4 regions of the Falsiruegeria litorea R37 genome follow, and region 1 is predicted to be linked to each of the others. Evidence: riboswitches for the same ligand, from Rfam matches in the RefSeq annotation. Region 1 holds a riboswitch; each other region holds the start of a gene.
The links. A riboswitch is a leader RNA that binds a small molecule or an ion and turns the genes downstream of it on or off. The one in region 1 is predicted to bind cobalamin.
Positions count from the first base shown of each region.

Region 2: linked by a shared signal. The riboswitch ahead of TRL7639_RS13300 (ABC transporter substrate-binding protein) and the one ahead of TRL7639_RS05000 (ABC transporter ATP-binding protein) in region 1 are both predicted to bind cobalamin.
Region 3: linked by a shared signal. The riboswitch ahead of TRL7639_RS15030 (CbtB domain-containing protein) and the one ahead of TRL7639_RS05000 (ABC transporter ATP-binding protein) in region 1 are both predicted to bind cobalamin.
Region 4: linked by a shared signal. The riboswitch ahead of TRL7639_RS01330 (hypothetical protein) and the one ahead of TRL7639_RS05000 (ABC transporter ATP-binding protein) in region 1 are both predicted to bind cobalamin.

Region 1 is NZ_FWFO01000001.1:1,003,855-1,011,709, forward strand. Features, by position in the region: gene TRL7639_RS04980 (efflux transporter outer membrane subunit) at 1-795, shown strand, start outside; gene TRL7639_RS04985 (hypothetical protein) at 860-1,387, opposite strand; gene TRL7639_RS04990 (FecCD family ABC transporter permease) at 1,610-2,623, opposite strand; gene TRL7639_RS04995 (ABC transporter substrate-binding protein) at 2,625-3,572, opposite strand; gene TRL7639_RS05000 (ABC transporter ATP-binding protein) at 3,591-4,376, opposite strand; cobalamin riboswitch at 4,625-4,832, opposite strand; gene TRL7639_RS05015 (DUF2971 domain-containing protein) at 5,532-6,581, opposite strand; gene TRL7639_RS23020 (hypothetical protein) at 6,862-7,023, opposite strand; gene TRL7639_RS05020 (hypothetical protein) at 7,102-7,855, shown strand, end outside.
Region 2 is NZ_FWFO01000001.1:2,727,701-2,735,555, reverse strand. Features, by position in the region: gene TRL7639_RS13305 (ABC transporter permease) at 1-246, opposite strand, end outside; gene TRL7639_RS23470 (hypothetical protein) at 323-445, opposite strand; gene TRL7639_RS23115 (hypothetical protein) at 594-773, opposite strand; gene TRL7639_RS13300 (ABC transporter substrate-binding protein) at 745-2,358, opposite strand; cobalamin riboswitch at 2,648-2,855, opposite strand; gene TRL7639_RS13295 (NAD(P)/FAD-dependent oxidoreductase) at 2,902-3,303, opposite strand; gene TRL7639_RS13290 (GNAT family N-acetyltransferase) at 3,310-4,125, opposite strand; gene TRL7639_RS13285 (CHAP domain-containing protein) at 4,750-5,163, opposite strand; partial or broken gene TRL7639_RS22820 (IS5/IS1182 family transposase) at 5,473-5,598, shown strand; tRNA gene TRL7639_RS13280 (tRNA-Glu) at 5,820-5,894, opposite strand; tRNA gene TRL7639_RS13275 (tRNA-Glu) at 5,917-5,991, opposite strand; gene recJ (single-stranded-DNA-specific exonuclease RecJ) at 6,102-7,841, opposite strand.
Region 3 is NZ_FWFO01000002.1:295,199-303,053, forward strand. Features, by position in the region: gene TRL7639_RS15000 (thiamine pyrophosphate-binding protein) at 1-1,224, opposite strand, end outside; gene TRL7639_RS15005 (DUF302 domain-containing protein) at 1,294-1,773, opposite strand; gene TRL7639_RS15010 (acetolactate synthase large subunit) at 1,902-3,443, shown strand; gene TRL7639_RS15015 (DUF1636 domain-containing protein) at 3,440-3,802, shown strand; gene TRL7639_RS15020 (hypothetical protein) at 4,059-4,553, opposite strand; gene TRL7639_RS15025 (CbtA family protein) at 4,625-5,323, opposite strand; gene TRL7639_RS15030 (CbtB domain-containing protein) at 5,328-5,498, opposite strand; cobalamin riboswitch at 5,536-5,749, opposite strand; gene cobF (precorrin-6A synthase (deacetylating)) at 5,778-6,536, opposite strand; gene cobA (uroporphyrinogen-III C-methyltransferase) at 6,529-7,257, opposite strand; gene TRL7639_RS15045 (cobyrinic acid a,c-diamide synthase CobB) at 7,254-7,855, opposite strand, start outside.
Region 4 is NZ_FWFO01000001.1:261,618-269,472, reverse strand. Features, by position in the region: gene rsgA (ribosome small subunit-dependent GTPase A) at 1-886, shown strand, start outside; gene TRL7639_RS01340 (alpha/beta hydrolase family protein) at 923-1,786, opposite strand; gene TRL7639_RS01335 (TetR/AcrR family transcriptional regulator) at 1,880-2,443, shown strand; cobalamin riboswitch at 2,461-2,670, shown strand; gene TRL7639_RS01330 (hypothetical protein) at 2,759-3,157, shown strand; gene TRL7639_RS01325 (protein-tyrosine phosphatase family protein) at 3,407-3,910, opposite strand; gene TRL7639_RS01320 (DNA polymerase III subunit gamma/tau) at 4,030-5,832, shown strand; gene TRL7639_RS01315 (YbaB/EbfC family nucleoid-associated protein) at 6,093-6,437, shown strand; gene recR (recombination mediator RecR) at 6,525-7,115, shown strand; gene TRL7639_RS01305 (DMT family transporter) at 7,112-7,855, opposite strand, start outside.

The sequences.
Region 1 (7,855 bases):
GCTGAAACCGAGGTTACGGATATTCCTGAGGTGTCTGATCTGGATGTTGCGCAGGCGCGCACGCTTGTGGCTTCTGCGCGGGCTGAACTGCCCGAGGCAAAGATCCTGTTTTTCAAATCCGTATCGCGGGTCGGAACACTGCTAGGCCAGGCATGGGATCGCCCGCGCGAAGGGTTGGACCGTACGGCACCGCAGCCGGTGCCATCGACCCGAGGGTTAAAGACGGGTGTCCCGGCTGATTTGATCCGCAACAGGCCGGATGTGCGACTGGCCGAAAAACGCTTGGCGGAATCCGTGGCCTTGGCTGGCGTGGCCGAGGCCGATCTGTATCCCGAGTTGAAGCTGACGGGAAACATCAACATCAACTACTCGGGCAATGACCTGCTGCCAACAGCAGGCTTTGCACGCCTTGGACTGGACATTCCCTTGTTTGACCTGCCCGAGCGCCGGTCCAAAGTCCGATTTCAGAAAGCGCGTAGCAAAGAACTCCTCGCCGTGTGGGAGGAAACCGTGGTTGAAGCGGTTGAAGAGGTGCAAGATTCGCTGGTCAGCCTAAAAAACCACAACGAGGCGGTGAAGTTCACTTCAGAAGCTATCGCAAATCTGAACGAGGTTCTGAAGCTGGCGCGCCAAGCTTATGTAGCGGGCCAAAGTGGCTTCTTGCAAGTTCTCGACGCCGAGCGCGCTTTGCTTGCGGCCGAAAACGCACTGGCCTTGGACAAGCGCAACTTTGCAGTGGATTTTGTGGACTTGAACGTCGCGCTTGGCGGAGCTTACGACCAGAAACCTGTTTAGTTTGTGCAGCTTGCGCGTCAAATACCTGCAGCCCGTTTTGGGCTGCAGGCCTTGTCGACGGTGATCAGCCGTTTAGTTCTGCTTGACACTTACGTGCGGCTTCGATGGCTTTAAACGTGCCGTCCAAGCTGACCGAAAACGCCTCTTCCCTTTTGGGGAAAACAACCATGGTGTAGCGCTTTTGAACTTGGGTAACGAATTCGGGGTTGTCGATTAGGATGTATCCACCCTTATAACCATCTTGCATGTGCTTGGATTTCTTCCGAGCATTACCTTCATAAAGCTTACCATCAAGCGAGATAGTCACCTTCTCCTTGCCGCCACGAAGTTTGATGTCGGCTTTGGTGAACACACCGAGGTACGCAAAATCCTGGGCTTTGTTCAGGCCCATCTGGACGATGTTTGTGTTCGAATCGATGCGCTCGGCCAAGCAGGAATTCCGCGTTACATCGACCCACACAGTCCAGCCTTCAACTTTTCCCCACTCGGTAAACACGTCATCAACCGAAGGCAGAAAATCGTCTGAGGCTAGGGCTGAAACAGCGGGCATCGCAATCAAAGCGGCAGTGGCAGCAAGTGTCTTAAAAGTCATTTAAACCTCCCAGGGTCAGTAGCTTGGTTTTTAGTGGCATTTTGTAATTCAGATATTCTATTCCGTGACTTCAACAGAGCACGCTGGTCGATAAAGTCAACACTGTGCGCGAGAATTTTTTGTTTAGGCAACCGCATTGCGTGAACTGAACTTGCTCGGAAAGTGGGAAGTCAGGGCTTGCCTGGGTTTGATTTCGAAAGCCGACGAACGGTGAACGAGCTGCTATCCGTTGGTGCGGGCTGTTCGAAACAACAAGGCAAACACAAAGATCGACCCAATGGATGTCGTGACTATCCCAACTGGAAGCTCTTGTGGAGCGAGTAGCAACCTGCTGAGGATGTCCGACCCCGTTAGCAAGATGGCACCTACAAGGGCCGCTGTTGGCAACAGGTTGCCATGCAAAGGACCGACAATACCTCGGGCAATATGGGGAACCATCAGTCCCACAAAGCCAATGACGCCAGCCACCGATACAAACGCTGCCGTGGCCAGAGCGGCCGCAAAGAACATGCTGAACCTTAGGCGCTGCACCGGCACGCCGAGTGTTGATGCCGTCAGGTCCCCTGTCAGCAAAGCGTCCAGCCAACGGCTGCGGTAATGGGCAAAAACCAGGATCAAGAGCAATCCAAGGCAAATCAGCGGAAAGGTCTCCCATCTGGCCAACCCTAGACCGCCCAGCATCCAGAAGATGACGGAATGCGCCGCCCGGCTGTCGCCTGCAAAAATCAGATAATTGGTGATGGCGGCGAATAGAAAAGACACCGCCAGCCCCGACAGGATAAGCTTTTCCGGTGCGCTGGTGCGCAATGCGTGAACCAGCGCCAGAACGATCCCTGATGCCACCAGGCCACCGCAAAAAGCCGCCAGCGGGAGAGTCCAAAACCCCAATACGTCTCCGGTGACAGTGATGACAAACACAGCCCCGGCGGCCGCGCCTGATGACAGCCCAAACAAAAACGGGTCGGCCAGATCATTGCGTGTGGTTGTTTGCAGGACAACGCCGACGACGCCCAAACCGGCGCCGATGACGGCCGCAAACAATGCGCGGGGTAAACGCAGGTCAAAGACGATCCGATGCATCGGCGACATTTCACCGTCAACGACCCCGGTGCCCAGCAGAATGGCTTTCAGAGCATCGCCAGCAGGAATGGGCGTGGTCCCGTAGATGGTCGAAATCAGCAAGAAGACGGCCAGGATGGCCGCCCCCAGTATCAAATTAAGGCTCAATCGCCCCATGTCAGTTAAGCTCGGGATGCATCGCCTGCACCATTTTCGAGATCGCCTTGATGCTTGCAGGCCCCGGTGTCAGCTCTTCATAGCGCAGACCGATCCAGCGTTCGTTCTTGACGGCGTCGGTTTGGGACATGACGGGGTGTTCCTGCAGAAACTTGAACGTATCCTCGGCGCCGTTGCCGGTTTGATAATCAAGCAACACCAGAAACTCGGGGTTCGCCGCTGCAACCGTCTCCCACGAGGTCCGACCCCAGCTGGTGTCCATGTCGTGGGTCACGTTTTCACCGCCCGCAGCTGCGATCATCGCATCCGGGATGGCAAACTTGCCGGCGGTGAACGGCGCATCGGCAGGACCATCCAGCAGGAAGACACGCGGCTTTGCCAGATCAGCGGTCTTGGCTTCGATTGCTGCCAGCTCATCCTTCCAGCCGGTCACCAGGGCTTCGGCCTTCTCGGATACCTGCATGACTTTCCCCAGACGAAGCACGTCGTTGAACAGCAAGTCCATGCTGGCTGCGGGGCGGTTTTGGTCCAGATGCACGCAGCTCTCAGACAGAATCATCGTCTTGATACCAAAGGGTTTCAGCGTGTCCGGCGTCACGTCACCGCCCGGCTTCATGCCATAGTACCAACCCGCAAAGAACAGATCCGGCTCAGCCGCGACCAGGTTTTCGACCGTGGGATACTTTGGCGCCAGTTCGGGAATGTCACCGCGCAGGTCGTCAAACTCGGGGCTAGTCTTGTACCAGCCGGTGATGCCGGTCAGGCCAACGATCTTGTCCTGCAGATCCAGGGCAAAGGCCATGTCGGTCATGTTCATGTCATGCACGATCAGCCGCTCGGGGGCAGTTTCAAAGGACAACGGTTCGCCGCAGTTGTCGACGGTGATCCCCTGTGCAGAGGCCCCGCCCGCCATGGCTGTGATCAGCGCCACGGACCAGATGTGTTTCATTCCCAAAGACTCCATAGTTCAGGTTGTACGTGTGGTTTTGCGAATGTCCAACGCCGGTATCATCCGGCCTTCGTGCTGAAAGCGCAGGTAATCGACGCCAAAGGTGTCGCGGACATGATTGGGTGTGAGTACCGCATCCACCGGCCCAAAGTGGGTGAGGCGCGTGGATTTCATCAATGCAACATGGGTGGCAAATTCGGGGATCATGACCAGATCATGCACGATCATCACGACTGTGATCCCCAGCCCGGCCACAAGCGAAAGCATCCGCCCCTTGGCGTCCGGGTCCAGATGGTTGGTTGGCTCGTCCAGAAACAACAACGAGGGCCGCTGCGCCAGCGCGCGTGCGATATGCGCCCGCTGACGCTCGCCGCCAGACAGCATCGACATCTTCTTGGCGGCCAGTTGGTCCAGCCCTGTTGTCATCACAATGCGGTTCAGTTCATCCGCGTTCTCCCGGGCCGAGCGGTCCGAGCGGATGGGGATCTGTCCCAAGGCCACGTAATCTCGCAGCGACAGCCGTCCGTCCGGCAATTCCTGCTGGCTGACGACCGCAATCATGCGGGCGCGTTCGACCGCGGGCATCTGTTTCAGGCTGTGTCCCTTGATCAGGACATCCCCCAAAGCCAGATCCGCCGCGCCGCAAAGCAGGTTCAAGAGCGTGGTTTTCCCCGCGCCGTTTGGGCCTGCGATCGCCAGAATCGCGCCTTGCTCCAAGTCGAACGAGGTGCTTTGCAACAAGGCGTCACCGTTCAGGGCATAGTATTCAAGATGACGCGCACTGAGAAAAGAGTGGCGGGTCATGGCCGATCCTCGGATGTGGCCCACGACGCGCGGCGCAATGCAGCCGGGGCTGTCACCCCAAGCAAATTGCAGCGTTTCAAGACGCTGCTTGATCGAATCCAGCGCGCGGTTTGGATCTGGCGAAATGGATCAGTTGATTTCAGCATTGCCCGCTCCGCTTGATGTCAAGCGCGGACAGTAGGTGCCGTTCATGTAAACACGCAACAAACGTGCCATCAAAGCCTCCTTCCAGGACGCCCCGTCCCGGGTTGGTTGAACATAAGATGGCAGGTCTCCTGACTTGCGGGTCGATGCTTGGCCATCCTTCCCGACCGTTTGGGTCAGTGGGTCACTGGCGTCGCTCTGCGCTTACAGTTGCGGGGGCAGTCACGGATTTGGCGCCGAAGGTTGGGCCGCACCGTATTCCCTTTTCATCCCTGGGATAACCTCCAGGAAACCATCGCGCTGTTGAGTGCCCGACTTTGATGGATGTGTCAACAAGCGACAATGTGTGATGGTCCGTCTGATGCCCAAAAGGGCCGCAGACACTGGCGTCAGTCGCGGGCTATCCGATTTGGAATTCTATCTGAAGGAAGATGGCTGGGGTGGTAGGAATTCCAGCCCGATGATCCCTTTCTTCGACTTACCCCGCCAGAGAGCCAAAGTGGGGCATTCCTGGGGGCCTTTTGGGAGTCTGGATACCCTTGGGTAGGTGCTCTGGGAGGGGGGACTGTAGGGGCCACAGAGAGGGCCTCCGGGTGGGTCCTGGAGAGGGTTCTCAGTGGTGGGTTTCTGTGGGGAGGTTCTTACTGGGAATAAGCAGAGATCCCCGGTAAGAGGTCCTGAGAGTGACTAACCAGATTAAGAACCCTTGGCATTCCAGACCCTTAGATGTGCACAGGTGGTCAGATCATCCCGAGGTTAGGGAACTGGTGGATAGGATCTGGGAGGGGTTCCTTGGGGAAAAGATCGCTGAAAGAGGACCTGGCCCGAAACCCAGGATGGGGTTTAGGAAGCAACTCAGGGTAGTGATCCTGGACCTGTACGTGGCTTGGTTGGATGATCCGGAGACGACTTGAACTCAAAGCAATCGCCCACGTCAGCTTCGCGCAGGAAGCGGGCTTTGCAAAGTCGCGAGACAAGGGTGTTTTGAACACTTTGCACAAGAATGGGCGTTCAAAGCTCATCGTCCCATGACGCGCATACTCGACCATCGTTGAAATTGGTCACTGTTAGAGATTGTGTTGACAACGGCTGGCCTGAAATTTTGCCAGATATCGCTTTCAACATTTCGGGCTCAATCTTTACGGACGATACGTCGTTCGGCCAGCCCCAGTCGATTTTTGTTTCCAGCTTCGAGGCCTGCATTTCTCCATTCTCATCCCAAGAGGACAACTCAATCGAGGCACCACATCCAGAAACGCATCTCGCTAAGTCATCATCAGGGCTGACTTTGCGGCCCTCAACAACTAGCGGGTTCCTCATTCCAAGGATGATGTGTTTAATGCTCTGAGGAGAAGCCTCTAGTGTGAAAACTTCGGACGGATGAGAGAGTGAAACCTTCGGTGCAACCGGCGTCGAAATCGGCGTTGGAGTATTGCCTGTCAGTCTCACCCATTCACTTGCAGTATGCGCAGCAGAAGAGAGCAACTTCACAATGCGAACTTCTTCTTCATAGTTCCAACAATGTTGTTTCATCAGAAAAATATGCCTAATAGCCGCTGCTATGTCTGGCACTTCAAGCTCGTCCATACCCAATTGAACCCACTGTGCAGCCGCACGGCCGGATTGTTCAACATCAGAAAATTCATACTGAGATTCTGTGAATGTACTCCCTGATTGGGCGTCAATCACGGTGTCTCTTTGATCTGAAAATAACAGATCTCCGTCATCATATCCTATCACAAAGCCAGTATGGTTCTCCCCGTAGTGGCTCCACATTAACGGATTGAGATGATTGCGGGTCATGCAAAGTATGCCAACGCTGTCAAGCAAGGGCTCAAGCCACGTCGGGGATAGCCCGTTTTGGTGTAACCAAAGGCGACCCTCCATTGGATCGTTGAATTTTGTGGGCTTACTAAAACCAAGAGAGTTCTTACTAATTGCTGCAAGGCCAGCACTAAATCCGTAATATTTGTAGAGAAGACCCATATTACCACCTTTGACTAGAATTAATTCGATTCCATGTGAGCCAATGTCATGAAAACTTAACTTACCAAAGTACAAGGAACATTTGTTGATGCATGGGCTTAAGGCAAGGGCCGCTTTGGGCTGCCTCCCGGCTGACAGATTTCACGACTTCGCAAGAATCCGGAGGTAATTGGACTTGTTCAGTTTTCCGCCTAGATTTGCGCGCAATAATAGGCTGACAAAACGTGAAAGGTTAGACGCTTCTCGACTGCATCAACTTATATCTCCAGACCTCAAATGAAGCACGGGGCCGATCATGGCGGCCCCGTGCTTCAAATTTTGCTGACGATGTAAGTCGGGTGTACCTTCAGCGAGATTACTTCATCTCAACACTATGATCATTGTCGCGGTTATCACGCCACTCTCTGGCACGTTCGAAGTCGGCTTGTGACGCTTCGGATGTTTGCTCGTAGTCCTTGAGGGTCTGCGCAAATGAACTTGAGAAATCGAACTGCGGGGCCTGTTCTCGATTCTGCATGGTCTCTCCCTGTCAAGATATTGTGGACAGTGTTGCACACGTACACTAGCGTGTCACGCGGTCATTGAGGTTGAATATATGGAAAAAGTAATAGACGCGGAATTGGTAGTCGGTCTTGTGGGACGTTTGGGCGCAGACATGCCTACGGTCATACAGCGCATTCAAGATACGCTGCACAGTCTTCACTACAAACACCACCACATCAAGTTGACGGACTTTGTGAAGGAACCCAAATTTCACTTCGAACTGGTCGAAGCACCCGTCGAAAAACGATACGAAACATACATCAGCGCATGCAATGAAGTGCGAAGTCGCACCGACCGGGACGACTTTTTCGTGTCGTATGCAGTCGAAAGAATTCGAGCCATCAGGCGCGAGAAAAACACGGAGGGCAATGCTGCGCTACCGTTGAGGCGGACTGCTTATATTATTGACCAGATCAAACGCCCTGAGGAAGTCGCGGCGCTTCGCTCCATTTACGGCCAGCAATTCATTCTAATTTCGTGCCACTCTCCAAGTGATTTTGTTAAGCAGACATTGGCTCAGAAGATTGCGGATGGGCATTCTGACAGCCCAAAGTCGGACAGATGGCAGGCAGCAGCCATGGAGCTCGTAGCTAGAGATGGCGACGAATCTTCAGTGCCCCACGGCCAACGTGTCAGTGATGTATTCCCACTAGCCGATCTAGTGGTCGACACCTCGGACGGTGACCAACTTGAAAAGCTTTTGAAGCGCTTTTTCTTTGTACTGTTTGGAAACTTTGTGATTTCGCCAACGAAAGGCGAGTTTTTCCTAAACTTAGCCTATCAGACTTCGCTGACCTCATGCGATA
Region 2 (7,855 bases), 1.7 Mb from region 1:
TGCCTCAAGAAGGCCTGAACGTATAATCCGGGTCAGAGAGGCGGCGACACCAAGCCCAAGGGTCAGAGCAGGCAGCACGAGATGTGCGCTGGTGCGGGCCCCCATCGCGGGAAGCCAAGCCAGATGCACGGCAAAGAGCAGGATCAGAAACAGGCCCAGCCAATAGGCTGGGATCGCAGCTCCAAGCGAGGCCAGCGCAACGGCAAATCGATCCAGCAGGCTGCCGGGTCGCCAGGGGCGTTCCATAACAGGACGAGCGTGGCAATGGCCGCACTGCTGATCACGACGATGGCACGCAACCCCAAGCTCAGGATGCCAAGGATCATGCCGCGTGCTCCAAGGCGCCTAGTGCAAAGGCGGCGTCACGCAAGATCTCGCCATATTGGGTTCGCGGTTGCGTGATGAATGCCAGCGGGGCGCTGACCTCTTTGATCCGACCGGACATAAGAACCGCAATCTCATCCGAAAAAGCACAAGCATACCCCAGATCATGGGTGATGATCAGTGCGGCGAAGCCTTCTTCGGTCTGTAGATCGGCAATCAGGCGTGCCGTGTGTTTTTGTGTGACCGCATCAAGGGCCGACAGCGGTTCGTCAAACAGGATCAGCGGCGGCGCGGCGATCAGCGCGCAGAATGCCGACGCGTTGTGCCTGACCGATTGAGACCTCGGTGGGTTTTCTGTTCAACAGATCCTTGGACAGTTCAAGGCCATCGCACAACCGGTCCAGACGGTTCGGAGGCAGTTTAACTTTCCGCGCATTGACCGGCTCCATATCCGATTGATGCAGTGGCAACACCGGGTTGAACGCAGATCGGGGCTCCTGCATGACCAAGGCAGGATGACAGGAGCGCACTGAAGCGCCAGACCAGGTGATGGTTCCCATGCACGGCATAGCCGGGCAGACCGGGGCGTGCGACGTTGACCTGGCTGACGTGGAACACGGGGATCAGGGCCGCCTCGGACGCGATGATTTCTTGGGCTTTGTCATAAATCGCCTCGCGTTTGTCCTGTTCGAAGGTCAGGCGACCATCGGCCAAGAGCTTGTCGAGATCAGAATTCGCATAGCGACCAGCGTTCGATCCACCGTCAGATTTCAACAGCGTTTCCAGTACTGCGCCGGGATCGCCCTGCGGGGTCATAACCCAGGCCTGCAAGAACATGTCCGCATCCCCGTTGGCAATGGCATCGTTGCTGGCGCCATATTCACCGACCCGAACATTGGCTTTGACGCCGATGGCCTGCAGAAACGCTTGCGTCAGCTCGGCCGTGGGGGGCAGGGCCGCGCGCGAGGAGTAGGTGACGATGTCAATCTCAAGCGGCTCGCCATCCAGCATCCATTGGCCTCCTTCTTTGACGGCGCCAGCCTCGGCCAGCAGGGCCTCGGCCTTGGCCATGTCATAGGGCGCGGGAATGTCAGCGGCCCAGCCTTTGCCCGGGGGGAACATGGTGCCTGCGGGAACGCCACCAACACCGGACAGCACCGCGTCGACAATACCCTGAAGGTCAATCGCAACCGACACGGCCTGGCGGACAAGCGGGTTTGCCATCGGGCCGCTGGCCGCATTCACGGTGTAGAAATACAGACGCGCGGTCGGGGCGGAAAAGCCAAGCGCACCGGTTTCCTTGATCCGGTCGAAGTCGGTTTCGGGATAGTTGATCACCATGTCCACTTCACCAGCCTCAAAAGCCAATGCGGCAGAGGCCGGATCCCCCGCGACAACGACGCGAACCTCTTCCAGGCGGGGGGTGCCCAGACGATAGACGGCGTTGGCTTCGGCACGGTAAAGCTGCTCGGGGATCGCTTCGCGGAACACAAACGGACCGGTTGCGTTGATCGGATAGGCGTCAGAGGCCGCGCCGATGATGGCGATTGCGGGTTCTGACAGGGTCCAGGGGAAGGCGGCGTTGGGGCTGTTGGTCTCAAACACCACCACAGCGTCGCCATCTGCCGACATGCCTGCCAGATCCAGCAGTTTGTCCACGCGTTTGTTGTGTCCTGTGTGACCCTCTTGCGAGATCGCGGAAATCGCGTCGATCACCGCCTGGGCCGTCACGGGCGCGCCATCGTGGAAGGTCACCCCGTCGCGCAGGGTCACGCGCCAGGTGGTGGGCGAGGCTTGTTCGATCCCGGCCGCGAGGCGGGGGTACAGGTTCAGATCATAGTCGATGCCCATCAACGTCTCGGTCACGCCGGTCTGGTTCGACATCCAGCCATTGTAGCCTGCGCGCGGGTCGGGAACTTCGGCATTTGGGCCAAATCCGGTTGAAATTGGCAAGCTTCCTTGTTGCGCTGAGCTGGGTAGTGCGGGCGCAAGTGCCACGAGGGCTGCAAGCGCGAAACGAGAGGCTAGGGACATGTTGAAATTCCTTCTGAATGGCAAGCAATTCCGCTTTCTTGTGCTGGGACTCACCGCGACGAGGAATTAAAATGATATGTTATTGCATAACAATAAGCCGTGTGAGACATTCTTGCAAAGCGGCTTTAAAATCGGTGTAACCACCTAATTTTAAATCTAAATTTCATCCTGTATCCCCCCGGCGAGTCCAGCCGTTCTGTTGGGTGTATTCAAAGGAAGGTGCTCTCTGCAGACGTTGAAAATGTCACCTCTACGGATTGACCGTTGCCCTGAGCGCGCCCCGCACCCGAACAGGATGAACACCTCGGCAGGCCTCCTGGCTCGCAGATCTAGGCTGGGCCGGGCCTTCCCAGTGCTTTGATCACTCCAGTGGCAAATCCGGCTTAGTTCATCGCTTACTGTTGCGGGGGGCAGCCGCAGGTTTGACCGAACGGGTCGCACTGCGTTCCCTTTTCATCGAACGCCGAAGCGCTCGAACCGAAGCAGATGCGTCACTAAATACCCATGCGAAAGGGCCAAGTCGCGAGTGGGTTCAACCGAAGGTTAAAACTCGGCGACCTTGCCCCAGGAAGACGCACGCAAGCGCGACAAGCGGAACTGCGTGGGATCAACAATCGGCGTGGCGCCGGTAAGCAAATCAGCAACCAGATGGTCTGCTGCGGGACCAATGCCAAACCCATGACCGCTAAAGCCCGCTGCCAACAGGAAACCGGGTAGGGTGTCTGACAGGTCAATCACGGATACGCCATCTGGGGTGCTGTCGATGAACCCGGCCCAACTGGTCAGGACTTTGGCACCTTGCAAAGCGGGCAGCAGGGTTTGACTGCGCTCTAGGGTGGTTTTTACAATGGAGGCATTGGGTTTCGGGTCCAGAATGCGGTGCCGTTCCATCGGTGTGGGGCGATCCAGGGCCCATCGGCTGCGCATCTCCTGCGGAGCAGGCATGGACCGCTACCCCAGACCTTGGCTGAACACGGCCATTCTGTCAGGGGCGGCCGGGATTGTTCCGCGCTCCATCACGGGGGATTGGTTCGTCATGAACAGGCCCGCATCCGCCAGCCAAGGGGTAAGGTCGACGTTGCGAACGATGTCGAGGCGCACAAATTGCCCGACCAACCCCTTCAGGTGGTGCGCGATCAAGGTTTTAGTGTCTTGTACGTCTTGTGCCACCACTGGCCCGATCACATACCCCCGGCCAAAGCGACGACACCCGGCAAAGCCGGTAACGTCGCTCCTGCTTCGCATCACGGCCAGTTCACCATTCTCGGCAAGCCATTCAATCAATGCCGACCTGTCGCCGCCATAGCTTTGGCTTTCCAATCGGCGAATGCTGTCCAGATCCCTGGGTTGCGCGTCCTGGGCGCCGATGGCCTCTGGCGCAGCTGTAAGGGTTCCTTGATGTTGGACCAGTCGCGCTACGTCCTGAAACCCAAGCTTTTCATACAAAGGTCGGCCCGAACGGGTCGAGACCAGCCTGATGTTGCGATCTGTTGCTCCCAGAAGTGAGGTCATCAAGGCGCGCCCCAATCCCCGACCTCGGGCGTCCGGGGATGCGATCACCATATGGATGCTGGCCAGGTCAGGGCCGAAATCAGAACGCAACGCCGTCCCGGCAACCTGACCATTCCGTTTGGCGACAACCCCGGTTGAAAAGGCCAGCAGCATTTTCCAGTCGGATTGCCTGTGGGGCCATCCAATGGCTTCCGAAAGAGCTGTAGCGGAAAGCAGGTGGCCTTCTTGAAAATGCATGAGTTCGAAATCGGCCATGATCTGTATTCTTTCGATATGTCCCTTTTGGGTCGATCCATTTTCCACCTGGGACAAGAGATGAAACAAGTTTCGTGATGGAAGCGCTAAGTGTTTCCTTTGGCCGAGGTGGACCCGGTAATTCTGATGGTGCTCTGCTTCGGCAGCAAGAACCACGAACGATTTAGGCTCGGGTTTGCCCCATGGTTCCGGCAAGGCAATTGCGACAGAAAACGGAGGCCGGGTTTTTGATGGCGCAGGGTACGCTTTCCATTGTTCAGGAATGGCATGTTCCTGGAATTCGGCCTTCACGGGTTCAAGCAACCGGTGATGGAAAGAGGTTCGCGCCTCGAATATGTCCAAGCGTGGCGCGCGCAGCTGCACAGGGTTGCGCGAGGATGGAAAGGTCTTGAAGGGTCTTGATTTTCTGTTATTGAATCAACGGTTTAGATCCTGTTTCGCCGCGTTGTCCAAAGAACACATTCGGACAATTCCGTGTGCAGTTGGGGATGGCGTATCACCATAGCTGACCGCCATTGGCCTGCTGTCTTGGTCTACAGCAGAGGACCCGCATCTGACGGCACCAACGTTACCTGTGGTGCTTTGCGTTGGTTCGACGCAAATGCAGCCTGCGATCAGGACAGTTTAGCCATCAACGTTTGGATAGATAAAACCGTTCACCGGGTAGAACCTGCCGTACCGACCCGGTTGGCTTTCGACTCGCACCAATGTCCAGTCATTATGCTTGGACACGTCTTTGACGCCCATTTTCAACGACACTCGGTTGCGATTCCAGTTGGCATGGTTCACGATAATCTCTCGGTCCGAGACAATTTCGGATACGACAGCCACATGGCCCAAGGGCATCCCGCGGGTTCCGCGAAACGACATCACCGAACCAACATGGGGTTCCGACCCACGTTCATAGGTGTTGCGCGCCTTCGCCCACCAGGTTTTTGCATTGCCGCGAATTTCAATCCCGCTGAGGGTTCGAGCGTAAGGTACGCACCACACCCTTTGCCCCTTGGCATGCTTTTGCTCGACCTCAAGCAGGGCCATCGACTGACGTTCCGGGTCAAGTGTCAGATAGGTGGGACCTTGCGAGCAGGCAGAAACAAGGCTGAAAAGCCCGACTGCAGCCACCGCTCGGGTTCTGCGGGATAGCCTCCCAATTACGTCTGTTTTGTCGCTTTTGGTTTGCAAGAAGTATCTCTACCGGTTTGAACGCTCACGGGGTTTTAAGGTGAAGCGGCCCGCTTTGAAAAGAGATTTGCGGACGCTTTGGCGAAAATTCGCCAGTTTCCCAAGCCGCGGTTGACCGCAGATCCAAGATGTCGGGCCCCGTCCAGGGGACGCTGCACAGGGTGAAACAGGATTGAGATCAAGTTCAGGCGACTGAAGGACTGATGCCGTGTCACCGCGCGCCATGATCGATGTACAAAGGTCGTCCTCTCGGCCATCGCACTCGCAGCTACGGCCTTGTTCTGGCTGTAAATCGATGACCCTAGACGTCAAAACCGAGATGGTCGAGCAAGTGACAGTAACGCACCCTGGTTCGATGCGGTTTAACTCAATTCAACATCGGGGGCCGTGACTTGAGAAGCCACCAGTTGCGAGGACTTGTCCACCCGACCGGGGCGAGAGAATTGAGAGCGCACATGCGCGGCGCGGCTCTTGCTCGCGTGGACGATCTTCATTCTGATTTAAGAGGATGGTGGCAGCCCGTAGGGGAATCGAACCCCTCTTTCCAGGTTGAAAACCTGGCGTCCTAACCGATAGACGAACGGGCCACATGGTCCAAACAAGCGCAAATGGCAGCCCGTAGGGGAATCGAACCCCTCTTTCCAGGTTGAAAACCTGGCGTCCTAACCGATAGACGAACGGGCCACTTTGGCTTGTGGGGCGCTTTTAAGGATTAGCCGCGCGCCCCGCAAGCGGAAAATTGGATTCGGCGCACTTTTTTGGGAGGTTGGAAAAAGCCTATACAGAACATAAGCTTATGCTTCGGCTGCATCGTCCAGGCGCAATTGTGCCGACTGTCTCCCTCCCCAGGTGTTGATCTCGAGCCGCCCGGCAAAGTGAAAGCGCGCGCCGCCGTGGTTGAGCAGACGGTCACCCATGGCAGTGTCAAATGCGCCAAAGGCAATGGCGTCGATGCCACCCGACAACCCGTCTGACAGCGACAGCTTGAGATGCGACTCACCCACGCGTTTGGCGAAACGGATACTTAGGTCCGGCAGGGCATAGCGCGGGGCAGGGGCACCTGCGCCAAAGGGGCCAGCCTGTTCGATTTGTTCGATCAGATCAACGGTGGCCGCGCCGGGCATCAACATCCCGTCCAGCTTCAGGTCCGCAGGCCCTCCTTGGCCCGCGCCCTGTTTTGCAAGCAGCTCGCTCAGCCGTTCCATGGCCGGTTCCAATTGATCGCGCATCACGGTCAGGCCAGCCGCCATCTTGTGACCGCCGCCCTTGACCAGCAGACCCTCGGCCGCCAATCGCTGGATCGAGGCGCCCAGATCAACACCGGACACGGACCGCCCCGAACCTTTGCCCTCATCCCCGTCAAAGCCGATGACGACAGCCGGCCTGTTCGCGGCTTCCTTCAGGCGCGAGCTGACGATGCCCACGACGCCGGGGTGCCAGCCTTCACCTGCGGCCCAGACCAGTGGCGCCTCAAGTCCACGCTCTTCGGCCTGCTCCATCGCAGCGGCGCGCACGGCGTTTTCGATGTCGCGGCGCTCGCGGTTCAACTCGTCCAGCCGCTCGGCCATGGCTTCGGCCTCGACCATCGAATCCGTGCTGAGGAGCCGCGCCCCCAGATCAGCTTTGCCGATACGTCCGCCTGCGTTGACGCGGGGCCCCAGCAGGAACCCCAAGTGATAGGTCGAAGGCTGCGCATCCATGCGCGAGACATCCGCAAGCGCCACCAAACCGGGGCGTTGACGCTGTGCCATGACCTTCAATCCCTGACGCACCAACGCCCGGTTCGCCTCGATCAGCGGCGCCACGTCGGCCACCGTGGCCAAAGCGACCAGATCCAGCATTGCCATCAGGTTCGGCCCCGTGGCTCCGGCATCGCGCATCTGACGGCCCGCTTCGACCAACATCAGGAACACCACGCCAGCAGCACAGAAATAGCCAAGATCGCCGCTTTCATCCTGGCGGTTGGGGTTCACCACGGCGACGCAATCCGGCAGCGTTTCCCCGCCCAGGTGGTGGTCCAGAACGATCACATCAGCCCCCTTGGCCGCTGCAATCGGTTCGTGGCTGAGCGTGCCGCAGTCAACGCAGATGATCAGGTCATGATCGCGCGCCAAAGCCTGCATTGCGGGCACATTTGGGCCATAGCCCTCGTCGATGCGGTCGGGCACATAAAGCGTTGCCTGCAAGCCTATTTCTCGCAGCCAAACGATCAAAAGCGCGGCGGAACTGCCGCCATCGACGTCGTAGTCGGCAAAAACCGCGATCCGTTCGCGGTCGCGGACCGCTTGCAAGAATCGCGCGGCCGCGACTTCCATGTCTTTCATCGAACGGGGGTCGGGCAGCAGCTCTTTCAGGGTGGGGGCCAGAAACCCTTTGGCCTCCATCGCGGGAACGCCGCGGCGGGCCAGCACCTGACAGACCGAGGCGGGCAGATCGCTCGATTGCGCCATCATCTCGGCTGCGCGTTCAACCTCAATCGAGGGGCCGACCCATTGCCGACCCGTCAGTGACGTGGATACACCCAGATAGCTCATCCGACCCCCTCAAG
Region 3 (7,855 bases), on a different contig from region 1:
GAGCGCAGAGCTCTGGATCAGGCCACGCGGCTCGGTGCAGTTCCACATCTGGCTCAGCAGAATGCGATGCGCACCGCTGTCTGCGGTGGCCAGCGTCTGGGGGGGCATCACATCGCGGGTTTCGGCAATAACGGCGGCAGGGCCCCAGTCGTCATCCTGCGGAAACGCTTGTGCCAGCGCCATTTTGGTCGCCTGCGGCTCACCCCCGGACCAGACCGCGCGCGCGGCGTTGCCTTTGGCGAGGACTTCAAGCGTTTCGCCCACATGGGCGACAAAGTTCAGGCTGGCCTGATGCATGTAATGATCGTTGGGCACGGTGGCGATGTCGATGACCCGCTGTTTCGACGGGTCCCAGGCCTCGCGCCAGCCGGGGCGCATTTCGATTGGGTCGTAGCCCAGGCACAGGATCAGATCGGCCTGTTCAACCAGTGGCAACAAATGCTTGTCCGCCAGAGGCGATAGGCCTGCTCCGCCCAGGCACAATGGATGATCCTCGGTCAGGATGCCCTTGGCCTTGTAGGTGGTTACAAATGGGATCTGGTAGTGCTCAAGGAACGCCCGCAACACGCAGGCCGAGGTTTCGGCCAGCAGGTCCAGACCAACAATGGCTATGGGGCGCTTGCTGTCGGCCAGCCACTCGCGGGCCTGCGCCAGTTTCGCACCCTGGGGCACCACCCGCGCCGCCGGGGCCAGCCGCCGCAGGGGAACGCCCGTCACGCGCGTGTCCGCTACCGAGATCGGAACGTCGATGTGCACCGGGCCTGGGCGGGGCTGCATCGCAAGCGACACCGCCTTGTCGGCGATGATGTCGGCGCCCTTTGCGGTCAGTCGAAAGCTGCCCTTGGTGATGGGGCGAAACACAGCCTGATGATCCATCACCTGATGGGTGTAGGTCAGCGCCTCATCCTCGTCGACGCACCCCGACAGGACAATCATCGGTACCCGATCCTGCAGTGCATTTGCGACCACGTTGATCCCGTTCATTGCCCCTGGCCCAATCGTACCGACCAGAATGGCGGGCGCGCCGTCGGCATGATGCACGCCCTCGGCCATGAAACCGGCTGCGTTTTCGTGCTTGGCCAGATGAAAGGTTATCCCGGCCTGCTCCAACGCATCCACCAGCGTCAACACCTCTCCCCCGGGCATGCCGAATGCATGCCGACATCCGGCTTCGTACAGGCGGCGCGCCAGCAGATCTGCGGCACGTGGGGATGGGTTGGACATATGGGGCACTCCGAACTGTTTCAGGATGCGAGATTGCGGAGAGTGCGGGCAGGTGCAAGCCCGATCACGTCAGTGTGACCCTTTTGTTGCATCGTCGGCGATGGCCAGAAACCTGGCGTCCAATTCCTGAGCAATCGCCGCAAGCGCCGCGCCGCCCTCATCGCTGTAGGGGGCCATGACATGCGAAGGAAGTTTATAGGACAGCGTTGCGGTGCCACCCTCGTTTTCTGTCACATACATGCGGATTGGCGCCTCGATCATCGCTGCGGTCGACGTTTCCAGCACCCGCACGGCGAAGTCGTTGTTGAAAACACCAATGACCCGGTTTCCGGGAATGGTGATGCCGCGATTGGCAGCGGCCTTGGTTGGCCCTGCTTGGGTGACGACGATAAGCCCATTGGATTTGACGGCTGTCTTCACCGCTTTGATCAGCGCCTCATAGGTCTGCGATGTGGGGTAAACCGCCCAACCTTCACGCGGTTGCAGATCGCCTGCCCAGGCTGGCATAGCGAACATAAAGACACTCATGAACACAACAGATCGAAACATCGCCTCTCCCCTCAATGGCCCCGTCTTTGTGCCACCAAACACTACTTGGGTGTGGTCACGATTGCGTGGCCTAGAATGTCACCCTAAGGTCGCCGGGAACATCAGCGGGAGAGGCAGAGATGGCGGACATGAATGGAGCAGAGAGCCTGGTGCACACGCTCCTGGACAGCGGGGTCGAGGTCTGCTTCACCAACCCCGGCACCTCCGAGATGCATTTTGTGGCCGCGCTGGACCATATCCCCGGCATGCGCTCGGTTCTGACCCTGTTCGAAGGCGTCGCAACCGGGGCTGCGGACGGCTACTACCGGATGGCGGGCAAACCGGCCTCGACCCTGCTGCATCTGGGGCCGGGACTGGCAAATGGCATCTCGAACCTGCACAACGCCAAGAAGGCGGGATCCGGCGTGGTCAACATCGTGGGGGAACACGCAGCGTCTCATCTGGAGCTGGATGCACCACTGACGGCAGATATCGAGGGGCTGGCGCGACCGGTGTCCCATTGGGTTCACAGCGCCAAATCGGCAGCGGATGTCGGAGCAGATGCCGCCCGGTCGGTACAGGCGGCAAACACCGCTCCGGGTCAGGTCGCGACGCTGATCCTGCCATCCGACACGGCCTGGACCAATGGCGGTCAAGTGGCCGCACCTCTGGCACCTCCGGTTCGTGTGATGCCTGCCGAGGCTGACATTGCCGCAGCGGCCGCTGCCCTGGACGGAGCAGACAGCCTGTTGCTGTTGGGCGGCGAGGCCTTGACGGCAGAAGCGTTGGAATTGGCAGGACAGATCGCCGCGCAAACGGGATGTGCGCTGTTGTCGGAATGGTCCAATGCCCGGATGGAGCGCGGGGCAGGGCGGGTGCCGGTAGCTCGAGTGCCTTATCCGATTGATCTGGCGGTCGAGGTCCTGGCGCCCTTCAAACGCATCGTATTGGTTGGCGCGCGCGCTCCCATCGGGTTCTTTGCCTATCCCGGTAAGCCAGCGGTTTTGACAGCAGAAGGGGCCAAGATCATCGAATTGGCAGACTGGAGCGCCGATTTGCATGGCACGCTGGAGGGGCTTTGTGTGGCAGTGGGGGCCGAGGGAGCCCAGCCAGATCTGGCCACGCGCAACTCTGAGGTTTCGGTGACCGGTCCGCTTAACCCGGACAGCATTGCGCAGGTCTTGGGGCAGAAAATCCCTGAAGGTGCCATCGTTGTGGACGAATCCATCACCACAGGCCGCGCCTTTCATCCCGTGACCAAGGGATCAGCACCCCACACATGGCTCAACAATTGCGGCGGCTCGATCGGCTATTCGCTGTCTTGCGCCATTGGGGCTGCGATTGCCTGCCCGGATCGCAAGGTGCTGACGCTGACGGGGGATGGGTCGGCGCTCTACATGCCACAGGCGCTTTGGACCATGGCGCGCGAGCAGTTGGACATCACCGTGGTGATCTGGGCCAACCATTCCTATCAGATTTTGCGGGGCGAGTTGACCAACGTAGGTGTGCAGAACCCAGGGCCCCGGGCCATCGACATGCTGACGCTGGATCGCCCCCGGATCGACTGGATCGCACAGGCCCGTGCCATGGGGGTAGACGGTGTGCGGGTTGACAGCGCCGAGGGGTTTTCGGACGCGCTGGAGGATGCCTTTGCCGCGCCAGGCCCGCGGTTGATCGAGGTGTCGATGTGACAAAGGCGGCGGCGGCGCAGCAGATGACCCTGCGCTTGTGTACGACATGCAGCGGCGATCGTGATCGCCCTGCCGAGCGCGACGCGATTGCGCAAGCGCTTCGAGAGGCTGGTTTGCAGGACCGGGTGGAGCTGTTGGACCACGAATGCTTCAGCGCCTGCGCGCACCCGGTGTCGATCAGCCTGCAAGGTGAAGGGAGGGCGAGCTATGTCTTTGCCGGACTGACGCTGATCGAGGATGCGAGGGACGTCGCAGCCACCTGTCAGACCTATTTGGACAGCCCCGGTGGCTGGATCGAAGACGCCCGCCCATGCGGCCGACTGCGCCTATGCCTGAGGGCACGGATACCCGCCCTTTGATACCTGCGGCGTTCCCGCCTTTATCTATCGTACGCCAAGAGGGGGAGGCTCCCGCCCCCGAGCGATCCTGCTGCGCCAGCACCGCTAGCGGCCTTGGGCCGGGCGCCGGGCAACGCCCGGCGCGGTTACGCTTGGAGCGCCGGGACCGCCAAATACACCAAAATGCCGAGCGCAGCGAGGCCCGGCCCAACGGGAGGAGGTGTTTCGTCAGAAACATTGACGACGGGCGGGAGTGCTCCAGGCGCCGTTGTCGCAATCAGTCGACTTGTATGACCGTGGTCGCCTCGACCGGAACCGAATCCACCATCAACGGGCTGTGGCTGTTGGCGTTCAGGGACACTTTGATCTCTACCTCGCCCTTGGGAAGGTTTGTCAGGTGATACCAGTTGCCATAGAGCCGCCCCAGTTTGTCGCCGTTGGCGTAGACATGGGCGTGTCCTTCGCCCGGCACATCTGCCCGCGACGCATTCTCGGGCGAAAAGGTGAAATTCGCAGGCGTAACTTTCAGGTTCCAGCCGGACATCGGGTCCTTGAAGGCTTCGATGCTGACCGACGGCGCGTCGCTGCCTGCTGCAATATTCACCGGTGTCGAGTGGTCGTGCGTCATGGTCTCAGTCGCATCAGCGCCGTGATGCGCCGGATCGCCGTGATCGTGACCGTCAAAGGTGATGCCATTGCCCGCGGCAATGACAAACCCGGCGCCGCCACCAAACACCAGGCCGATGGCAAAAAGAGCGAGGGATCGGGACATGTTCCATCCTCAGAAAAAGACAAAGAAAAACCCCGCCAAGTCAATCTCGGCAGGGTCCGATGAAGCGAGGATCAGGCCGTTGCTTCGGCGCGGGCACCTTCGGATTGCCAGAAGTAACCGGCAAAAGTCCCTAGCAGCGCCCAGGCGGCCATGCCGACGCCAAAGGCGCGGGCGGCAAAAAGCGCGCCAATTTCGGTTGGAACCGGGCCGCTGAAGGTGGACGGTTCAGGCGCACCAATCAGATGGGGTGCCATCAACAGCAGAGCTGCGACTACGTAGCTGACGATGTTGCCACCATAGGCGATCAGCCACATGGCGATGCCAGCTGCAGCCACCGTTGCGGTCCACCAGATCTGACGCGCACCCACTTCGGCTGCGGCCACACCAGGCACCTCAGGGGCCAGCGAAAGACCGGGGGCAAAGTGGAACGCCACAAAACCCGCCAGACCCCACAACAATCCGGTGCGGGCGTTGATCTCGTGCCCTTGACCTTGGGCCACAGACATCAGGGCCACCATAACCAGCGCATAGCCTGTGTAGGTCAGCATGGTGAAGATGATGCTCAACCCGTCGCGTATCGGCTCGGCGAACATGCCCGGCAGGTCAGGATGCGCGCTGACGGCTTCTGCGCCGAAATGCACCAATGCGCCGCTCTCATAGAGCTCGGCGTGCAGCAACACGGGTTGCACAAAAACCAACTGCAGCAGGGCTGTAATCAACCCTGCTGCAGCGCCAGCGAACAACGCGCTGGTCAGAATACGACTGATCATGGCCTTAGTGGCAGGGGAAGCCAGTTGCGTGGCGTACATCGTGGGCCGCGTCGTGCAGGCCCGATGCCTGAACGTGACCGGTCACGGTGATGATCCCCAGGCCCAGTACCACTGCAAAAATAGCGGGCAGGATGCTTGAACCGGCGGCGGCTGCCTTGAGAGTTTTGGTCGTCATATGTCGTCCTCCTAAGCCGTCGCACCCGACGGCTGGTGTTAAAGTTCCGTGCCTGGCAGGTCTCCTGGCTCGCGGGTCAGCGCCTTGTGTTCGCCTTCCCCAAGGGGCAATCCCCAAGAGTGGCTGTCTGAACAAAGGCTCACCGCTTACAGTCGCGGGGGCGGCTCTGGCCTTGATCACCTGCGTGATCGCACCAAATTCCCTCTTAGCATCCGGATTGCTCCGGGTTGACCAAGCCTCTTCATGTAACCGTGAATGGCAGGCTGACGCAATTGCGATTTACGACGCTTCGGCGCCGTTTTGGCGCTTTTGCAGCAAATAAATGTCCATGATCCAGCCGTGATCCGCGCGCGCTCTGGCCCGCGTATCCAGAATCTCGGCTGCGACCGCATCCAAAGGACCAGATACGAGAATCTGCTCTTTCATGCCGACATAGGCCCCCCACCAGATGTGATACGCGCCCATCTCAAGGCTCTGGAACGAGCATTCGCCATCCAGCATCACGGCCACTTTGCCCATCCCATCTGGCCAGCCTTCGTCGCGAATGCGGCGTCCGGTCGTCACCACATAAGGCGCGCCGATATCATTGATTGGGATTGCATGGGCGGCGGTCAGCGCCTGCAAGGCGGTGATGCCCGGGATAACCCGAGTTGTCGGGTAAGGGTTCAGCCGCGATGCAATTCGCAGTGAGCTGTCATAGAGCGACGGATCGCCCCAGATCAACAGTGCCACCTGTTCGGTCTGCGGGTGTTCCGCAATCGCCTCTTGCCAGCGCAGGGCGATGGCGTCGTGCCATTCATCGACACCGCGCAGATAGCCGTCTTCAGAGCGGCGCTTGGGGATGTCGAAATAAGCGACCGTGGGGGAGGTATCAGTCACCTGCGCGATGATCTCTTCGCGCAGTCCGGCCAGATCGGCTTTGTTCTCGCCCTTGCGCGGGATCAGGATCAGGTCGGCGTCGCGGATCGCCTTCGCGCCCTGAAAGGTCACGTGATCCGGGTTGCCGGTGCCAATGCCGATCAGGTTCAGCTCATACATCTTCCAACTCCGCCAGCGGGCCGTACAGGATGAGAGCAGGTGCCGTTCCGATCTCGGCGCTCAGGCGTTGGGCCAACTCTCCCATGGTCGTGCGGTGCAGAGCCTGATCCGGGGTCGAGACCGCCTCGGCCAAAAGAGCAGGAGTGTCCAGCGGCAGGCCGTGTTCGTGCAAGGCTGTGACCAGCAACGGAAAAGTTCGCTTGCCCATGAAGACCACCGTGGTTGCCTGATCGTCGGCCAGTGCCTGCAGGTTCAGGTCGTCGGGCAGTTTGCCGCTGACATCATGGCCGGTGACGAACTGCACCCGGCGGGCTGTCAGGCGGCGGGTCAGCGGGATACCGGCGGCGGCGGCGGCGGCCACGGCCGAGGGGATGCCGGGGATGATCTCGTATTCGATCCCGGCTTCACGCAGCGCGACCAGCTCTTCCTCCAGTCGCCCGAACATCCCGCCATCGCCCGACTTCAACCGCACCACTTTGGCTCCGGTCAGGGCATAATCCACCAGCAGGCGGCTGACGTGATCCTGTTTGGGCGACGGGCGCCCGGCGCGTTTGCCCACTCCGACCAGATCGGCATCCTCACGCGCATGGCTCAGGATCGGACCGCTGCTCAGGTCGTCAAACAGTACCGCATCGGCCTTGCCCATCCGGTCCACGGCCTTGAGCGTCAAGAGCTCTGGGTCGCCGGGACCAGAGCCGATAAAGGAAACAAAACCAGTCATTTGCTGTCTTCTGCAATGAGGTGAAAGAAGGTGCCGGTGACGTGACCGCGTACCGATCCTGTCTGCGGCCCTTCGGCGCCTTCGGCGTCAAACACGCGCGCCAGCGGTGCATCGGGCTGTTCCACGATCGAGGAATAGTGGAATTCATGCCCGCGCAGTTCCGTACCGGTGGCAAAGCCGGGCATTGGCGCCACCAGTTGCGCCTTGCGATAGCCCAGGTTGAACTTGCGTTTTTCGTAAGAGGTTACCAGGCCAAGCAGCCCGGCCATCTGATGCCGCGCGCCGTCCTTGTCGACCAGCGCTTCACCCAGGGCCATATATCCGCCACACTCGCCGTGCACCGATTTGGTCTCGGCGTGTTTGCGCAGACCCGTGTGGAAAGTTTCTGCCGCAGCCAAGGTGCCGGCATGCAGTTCAGGATATCCACCAGGCAGCCAGACCAGATCAGCGTCCGGGTCAGGGGCTTCATTGGCAAGCGGCGAAAACGGCAGGATCTCGGCCCCGGCCTCACGCCATCCTTTGAGCAGATGCGGATAGGTAAAGGAAAACGCAGCATCGCGGGCCAGCGCGATCCGTTGCGCCGGGGGGCGCGGCAGCG
Region 4 (7,855 bases), 740 kb from region 1:
GCCTCGTGCTAACCAGTCAACTGGCACCTTTGCCGTCGGCGATTGGGTCGCGGCAAGCTCCGATGGCTTGATCGACCAAACCCTGGACCGCAAAACACTGATGTCACGTCGGGCAGCAGGCAGCGGCGTGCATGCGCAGTTGATCGCGGCCAACGTCGATGTCTTGTTCATCACCAGTTCCTGCAATGCCGATTTCAACGTCGCGCGATTGGAGCGATTTCTGGCGCTGGCACATCAGGCCGGGTGTTACCCGGTTGTCGTACTGACCAAAGCCGACACCTGCGACAATCCGCAAAGCTATGTCCGCAAAGCCGAGCGGCTTGAGGCATTTCTGACAGTCCTTGCCGTGAACGCTCATGACAGCAGGGACATAAGTCAGCTGATGGCCTGGTGTCCGCACGGTCAGACCGGGGCCCTCGTCGGATCTTCCGGTGTGGGAAAAACCACGCTGACCAACGGGTTGACGCAAGCTCGGGACGCCACGGCTGGCATACGCGAAGACGACGCCAAGGGGCGGCACACAACCACATCCCGCGCCCTGCGTCACATGACCAACGGCGGGTGGCTGATCGACACACCGGGCATGCGGGCCTTGCGAATGCTTGATTCCCCGGACGGCATTGATGAGGTCTTTGCCGATCTTGTCGAGCTATCCCGTGACTGCCGCTTTTCGGATTGCGCGCATAGTTCCGAGCCCGGTTGCGCCATACGGGGCGCGATAGAGGCCGGAACTCTTGATCCAGATCGCCTGCGTCGCTGGCAAAAGCTGCTGCGTGAGGATCGGATGAACTCGGAAACCGTGGCCGAGGCGCGGGCGCGCGACAAAGCCTTTGGCAAGATGGTCCGTTCAGTGATGAAGGACAAGAAAGGCCGCAAGGGCCTGTAACCCATGCCGGGCGCCCCTAACTTGGGGTGCCCGGCGTTACAGGGCTGGCACCAGGTCGGGCCACAACGTCCGACTTCGACGCGCAAACGCCCCAAGATGGCCGACCTCTTTCAACCCATAATCCGAAGGCGTCAGGGTCTTTTTTTCGACCCCTGCCCCATAAAGCTCGGACAGTTTCCACACGCATTTGGGCGGAATGGTGTCGTCGTCGTTGAGGGCAATCATCGTCACCGGTGCCCTGCTGCGACCCCAATCAGGCGCTGGAATGGTTAGCCCGGCCTCGGGCAGATAGCTGCGGGGCGACGTGCACCATTTCCGCCATTGCCAATACACCTGCGGCGGCAAATCGGCTCCGAACCCCGTAATCTTGCCCGGCAGATAGCCGAGCACTTTCACCAGAAACGGCACATGCCCAAACCAAAAGAGCCGCGCCAGCCCCTGATACGGCCAATCGTGATCCGTGTGATGCACAAGCCCCGAGCACACGCCAATCATGCGATCCACATCCTCGATCCCGTCCTGTGACGGCATCAGCATCCCGCCCACGGAATGACCGATGACCCACAGCGGAACATCGGGAAACCGCCGCTTCATCTCGAACCGCGCTGCGGGCATGTCGATCAGGGCCCAATCGGACATGGTCACGGGCGAATCTTTCAATCGCCCCTTCAACGACGTGCCAAAATCTCGGTAGTCATAGGTCAGACACGCCATGCCGCGCGCTTCGACAAGCCACCGCGCAAAGTGTCGGTAATAGTCGCGCGGAACACCAGTGGCACCATTTAGAACCACTGCTGCCAGCGGCTTGCCAGCAGGCCGATACAGAACCGCCGACAATTCGGCCGGACCTGCGGGAAAGTGAAACTCCTCGACTTCGACAACAGTTTGATTGTCCAGCATCGTGCATCCTCTGACATAGCTCCGGCCACTAGACCGATCAGTCTAAACACATCACTGGACCATTCGGTCTAGTGGTGTCAATATCACGCGAACATGACCGAACGTCCGCTTCCAACCAAAGACCGCCTGATCCGCGCCGCTGCCGACCTGTTCCGGCGTAGGGGCTATCATGGGGTTGGATTGTCAGAGCTTTTGAGTGCAGCAGACGCACCCAAAGGCTCGCTCTATCATCACTTTCCCAACGGCAAATCCGATCTCGCCGTGGCCGCGGCCACCTGGGCCTCGGACGAGATGTTGCGCCTTATCGCAGCCTCTTTCGAACCGGCAGAGGATTTTCCCTCTGGTACACAAACCTTGTGCCATAAGGCAGCAAAGCTCTTTGACAATTCAGGCCAGTGGGACGGTTGCCCGATCTCAGCGACACTGTTTGAAGGGCCAGACAACACAGGTTTTCGCCAGCACGCGCACCACCTTTACGAGGGCTGGATTACCGAAGTAACCCACCACGCTGCACGCCTGGGTGAGGCGCATCCCCGCGACACCGCCGACACGCTGTTCATTCTTTTACAAGGCGGCTGGCAATTGGCGCGTGCCCGACAAAGCTCGGATGAGTTGCGCAAACTACCCGATCGGCTGTTTGCGACCAAAACCGATTGACGCCAACCCCATCCAACCGCTAGCCATCTCATGATGGTTCCCGCGCCGCGAATCCGCGACCGGGATGAAAAGGGAACACGGTGCGGCCCAATCTGAGGCCAAGTCCGCGACTGCCCCCGCAACTGTAAGCGGAGAGCGACGCCGAAACACCACTGACCGCAAGGTCGGGAAGGTCGGCCAAGCGATGACCCGCAAGTCAGGAGACCTGCCATCGAAACTGAAACTCGAACCTGGGCGGGGCGTCCGGGCCGAATCGATGGCACCCAAGCCACCTTTTCCGGTCACATTCCCCTTTCCCTGCGCGGAGGGCGCAACATGATCTGGAAGACCAACACTCACCTGTTTTCAGCGACCGTGTGTCAGCACACCGGCAAAACCTGCCCTGCGGTGCAACGCATGGCCGAGAAGCTGTCGCAAGCCATGGTAGCGTCAAAGCCCATGACATCCGACGATTTCGAGATCGAAGGAAACAGCGTCCTAAAGCATTGCCCGATGGAATGTCCGGCCCGGTTCACTGCCAGCCATGATCGCATACGCATCTTCTGCGGTGTGACCCCCGAGGCAGAAACAGAGGATTTGAACCGATTTGCAGACGCGTTGTTTGATCCACAACCGCGGCCTATGCCTGCCGGGACATTCGAGCGTCCCTGCGCCCTTGCCGAGGCGGTGCCCACCAACATCGAGACCCAAACTGTGCACCACGCCGTTCTCTGACGGAGGGACATTGGCGGCCTCGGGGTGCTCCCGCCCGTCATTGGCGTTCCTGACGGAACGCCGCCTCCCGTTGGGCCGAGCCTCGCTTCGCTCGGCGGGTTGCGCTTGGTTCGACCCGCCTACCTAGATTACCGTATACAGCGCGTTTTGGCCGGTTGGGCGCAAGTGCCATCTGCGAAGCTGAAAACGCCACAGGCGCGAGTGTACCCTGGCCCTATGACGGCCACAACAAAGCTTAGGGTCAGGACCCTAGTCAAGCACACGCAAAATGCGACCGGTCGAGGCCCATTGCATCTGCTCATCCGTCTCGACGGCACAGGGGCGTACGGCCCGCAAACGTTTCTGCGCCTCACGCGGGTTCTCCCCGCATTCGACCATAAGGCGCAGAGCAATCATGCCGGAGCGCCCACACCCTCCTTTGCAGTGCACCAGAACACGCCCGCCCCCGGACAAGGCTTGCCGCGCCGAGGCGCTCACATCTGACCATTGTTCCAGAAACACCTCACCCGGAACGCCGAAGTCCTCGATCGGCAAGTGCACCCAGCGACAAGCCCGCCCCTGGATGTCCGCACCAAACATGCTGGCGCCATGCTGTAACATCTCGACCTCGGTGGTCATGGACAGCACCAGCCCCGGCGCCCAGGACGCAATCAGGTCCAGATCTGTTTCGTAGTCGCCATACCGTCCTGGCAACGGGGAAATCGCCAGGGTGCCGCCGCCGACCTGCAACGCATAAATCACCATTTCCGACATGACTTCCCCCAAGGAATTCAAAAGGCTCAAACATTCAGCCAACTGATGTAATTCCAAAAGTTGTACAGCGCCCCCGGCCAAATCCAAACGAAATTCGCGCGTCGCAACTGTGGACGCCGGTGGCTGCGGCAACTACGCTACGGCTTCATGACGAATCCGGCAGAGCAGAAATGACCGACACAGCCCCGACCCCCTATCAGGTTCTGGCCCGCAAATACCGACCCGAGACCTTTGCCGATCTTGTCGGACAAGACGCCATGGTGCGGACCCTGAAAAACGCGTTCGAGGCGGACAGGATCGCGCAGGCGTTTGTCATGACCGGCATTCGCGGCACCGGCAAAACCACCACCGCGCGGATCATCGCCAAGGGCATGAACTGCATTGGGCCGGATGGTCAAGGGCAACCCACAACCGAGCCTTGCGGCCAGTGCGAACACTGCGTGGCCATCATGGAAGGCCGCCATGTCGACGTCATGGAGATGGACGCTGCCAGCCGCACTGGCGTGGGCGACATTCGTGAAATCATCGACTCGGTCCGCTATCGCGCCGCCTCGGCCCGCTACAAGATCTACATCATCGACGAAGTTCACATGCTGTCGACAAGCGCCTTCAACGCGCTGCTGAAAACGCTCGAAGAGCCGCCCGCGCATGTGAAGTTCATCTTTGCCACCACCGAGATCCGCAAGGTGCCGGTGACGGTACTGTCGCGCTGCCAACGTTTTGACCTGCGCCGGATCGAGCCCGAGGACATGATCGCGCTCATGCGCAAGATCGCTGTGTCTGAGAGTGCAGAGATCACCGATGACGCGCTTGCCCTGATCACCCGCGCGGCTGAGGGTTCGGCACGGGATGCAACTTCGCTGCTGGATCAGGCCATCAGCCACGGTGCGGGCGAAACCACCGCCGATCAGGTCCGCGCCATGCTGGGCCTCGCCGATCGGGGCCGGGTTCTGGACCTTATGGACATGATCCTGCGGGGTGATGCCGCCGGAGCTCTGACTGAGCTCAGCGCGCAATATGCCGAAGGCGCCGACCCGCTGGCGGTCCTGCGCGATCTGGCCGAAATCACGCATTGGGTTTCGGTGGTGAAAATCACACCAGACGCCGCCGAAGACCCCACCATCTCTCCCGACGAGCGCACTCGCGGCGCACAGATGGCCGAGGCGTTGCCGATGCGCGTGCTGACCCGAATGTGGCAGATGCTGCTCAAAGCGCTGGAAGAGGTCGCCGCCGCGCCAAATGCCATGATGGCTGCCGAAATGGCTGTGATCCGCCTGACCCATGTTTCCGACTTGCCCAGCCCCGAAGAGTTGATCCGCAAACTGCAGGATACCCCGCCTACACCCCCACCGAACCCAAGTGGTGGAATGCCCGCGCCGGGCAACGGCGCACCTGTCGGAGGCACAACGGCCTATGCCCAAGCGGCCCCGCGGAGCGGCGGCGGCGCGCCGGTGACCGCCTTAGCACAGGACACGGCCACGGCCCTGGCCCGCTATCCCACATTCGAACATGTGGTCGAACTGATCCGCACCCGACGCGACGTGAAACTGCTGGTCGATGTCGAAGGCGGAGTACGCCTGGTCGCCTATCAACCGGGACGGATCGAATTCACGCCCTCGGACTCCGCTCCTCGTGATCTGGCCGCGCGCCTGGGCAGCCGACTGCAATCCTGGACCGGCAACCGTTGGGCCGTTTCCGTCGTCTCGGACGGCGATGCGCCGACGATTGCAGAATTGAAAGACGCGGCTGCAAACGCCCTGCGATCCGAAGCCGAGGCCCATCCGCTGGTCCAAGCTGTTCTGGCTGAATTCCCAAAGGCCAAGATCACGCATATCCAAACACCCGAAGAACGCGCCGCACAGGTTGAGACAGAAGCGCTCCCCGAGGTCGAAGATGAATGGGACCCATTCGACGACGAGTAACCTTGGTTCTGTTCAAGCCGCCCTTACTCGAAGTGCTCCCGTGAGTGACCCCACTTCTGGCTTTGCCAGAAGTGGGGTCACCCTTTGGGCCGGGCCGCGCGTGGGCAAAGCCCACGCGCGGCCCGGCCCAACAGGAGGAGATGTCTTGCAAAAGACATAGACGACTGACGGGAGCCTCTCCTTTTCCCCTCTCCGCAACACTTGCACACAAAGGGGACCGCCCGTATCTACGCCTCAACGCATTTGCTAGGAGACACGAGATGCTCAAAGGACTTGGTGGCCTGGGCGACATGGCCAAGATGATGAAGTCTGCCCAAGAGTTGCAGACCAAGATGACCGACATGCAGGAAGAGCTGCACAACGTCATGGTTGTGGGTGAATCCGGCGCCGGCCTGGTCAAGGCGACCGCTTCGGCCAAGGGTGAGCTCAAAGGGCTGGACATCGACCCGTCGATCTTTAATGGCGACGACAAAGAAGTTGTCGAAGACCTGATCCTGGCCGCCATCAAGGACGCGCAGACCAAAGCTGCCGACAAGGCGCAGGAAGAGATGACCAAGCTGACCGAAAGCATGGGCCTGCCCAAGGACATCAAGCTGCCGTTCTAAAGCTGGCTTCGCGGGGGCCCTGTGCCCTCGACCTGATGCGCTCAGAGCCCTAGTATGACCCGAAACAATCGTCTCGAGGCGGGGCATATGAGCAATTCCGACATCGACAATCTGATCGAACTGATGGCCAAGCTCCCCGGGCTTGGCCCCCGTTCCGCCCGGCGCGCGGTGCTGCACCTGATCCGCAAGCGCGCCCTGTTACTGACGCCTCTTGCCGACACCATCCAGACCGTTGCAGCCACGGCACGCGAATGCCTGAACTGCGGCAATGTGGGTACCACTGACATCTGCGAGATCTGCGCATCCGAGAAACGCGCCACCGGAGAGCTTTGCGTCGTCGAGGATGTGGCCGATCTGTGGGCCATGGAACGTTCGGGGGTTTTTCGCGGACGGTATCACGTGCTTGGCGGCACTCTTTCTGCCCTCGACGCCATTGGCCCAGAAGAGCTTCGCATTCCCCGCCTTGTGGACCGGGTCACCGGTGAAAACATCACCGAGGTGATCCTGGCGCTGAACGCCACGATCGACGGCCAGACAACGGCTCATTACATCGCTGATCAGCTTGAAGGGCGCGTGCGCCTGACCTCGCTGGCGCAGGGCGTGCCCATTGGCGGCGAGTTGGATTACCTCGACGATGGGACAATCACCGCGGCGATGCAGGCCCGCAAAGAACTCTAACTTTCGCGTTGCGACCAGAGCACAGCCAGGCACACAACGACCCCACCGATTGCTGTCTGGCCTGCGGGAACCTCGGCCAGGATCACCCAGGCCAACAAAGGAGCCAATGGCATCTCGAGCGTCGACAACAAAGCCGTTTGGGCGGGCGGCAGCCGCCGCGCCCCTTCGGCCAGGGTGACCGAGGCAACGGCAAAGAACAGACCAAAGAGCAGGATGACCGCGATCTCGTGCATCGAGACTGATAGAGGATTCCCAAAAGTCGCACCTAAGGGCACCAAAAACAGCGACGACATCGCCGCCGGGAACCCCGCTGGCGTCTCGGGCCAAATTCGATAAATCACCATCATCCCTGCCATCATCAGCGTCATCCACAAGGCCAAGAGATCGCCTGTCAGGTATCCACTCACACCCGAGCCCCAAAAGATCACCGCCACGCCACCACAGGCCATCGCACTGGCCATCAAAGTGCGCAGGCCGGGGCGTTCGCGTATGAAAACCCATGCCAAGGCGGCTGCCAAAAACGGCGACGCCGCATAGATCATCGATACATTGGCGACCGAGCTTAGCTTGAAGGCCGGAATGAACGCTGCCGTTCCAGCCGCACCCAAAACGGCAACCGCAACCGATGGGCCGCGGAACACTCGAGCCTCGGCCGCCAAACTTCCCCGCATGGCCAGATATGTCAGGGTGAACCCCGCCGCCGCCAGCCCGCGCCAGAACACGATCTCCCACGCACCGGC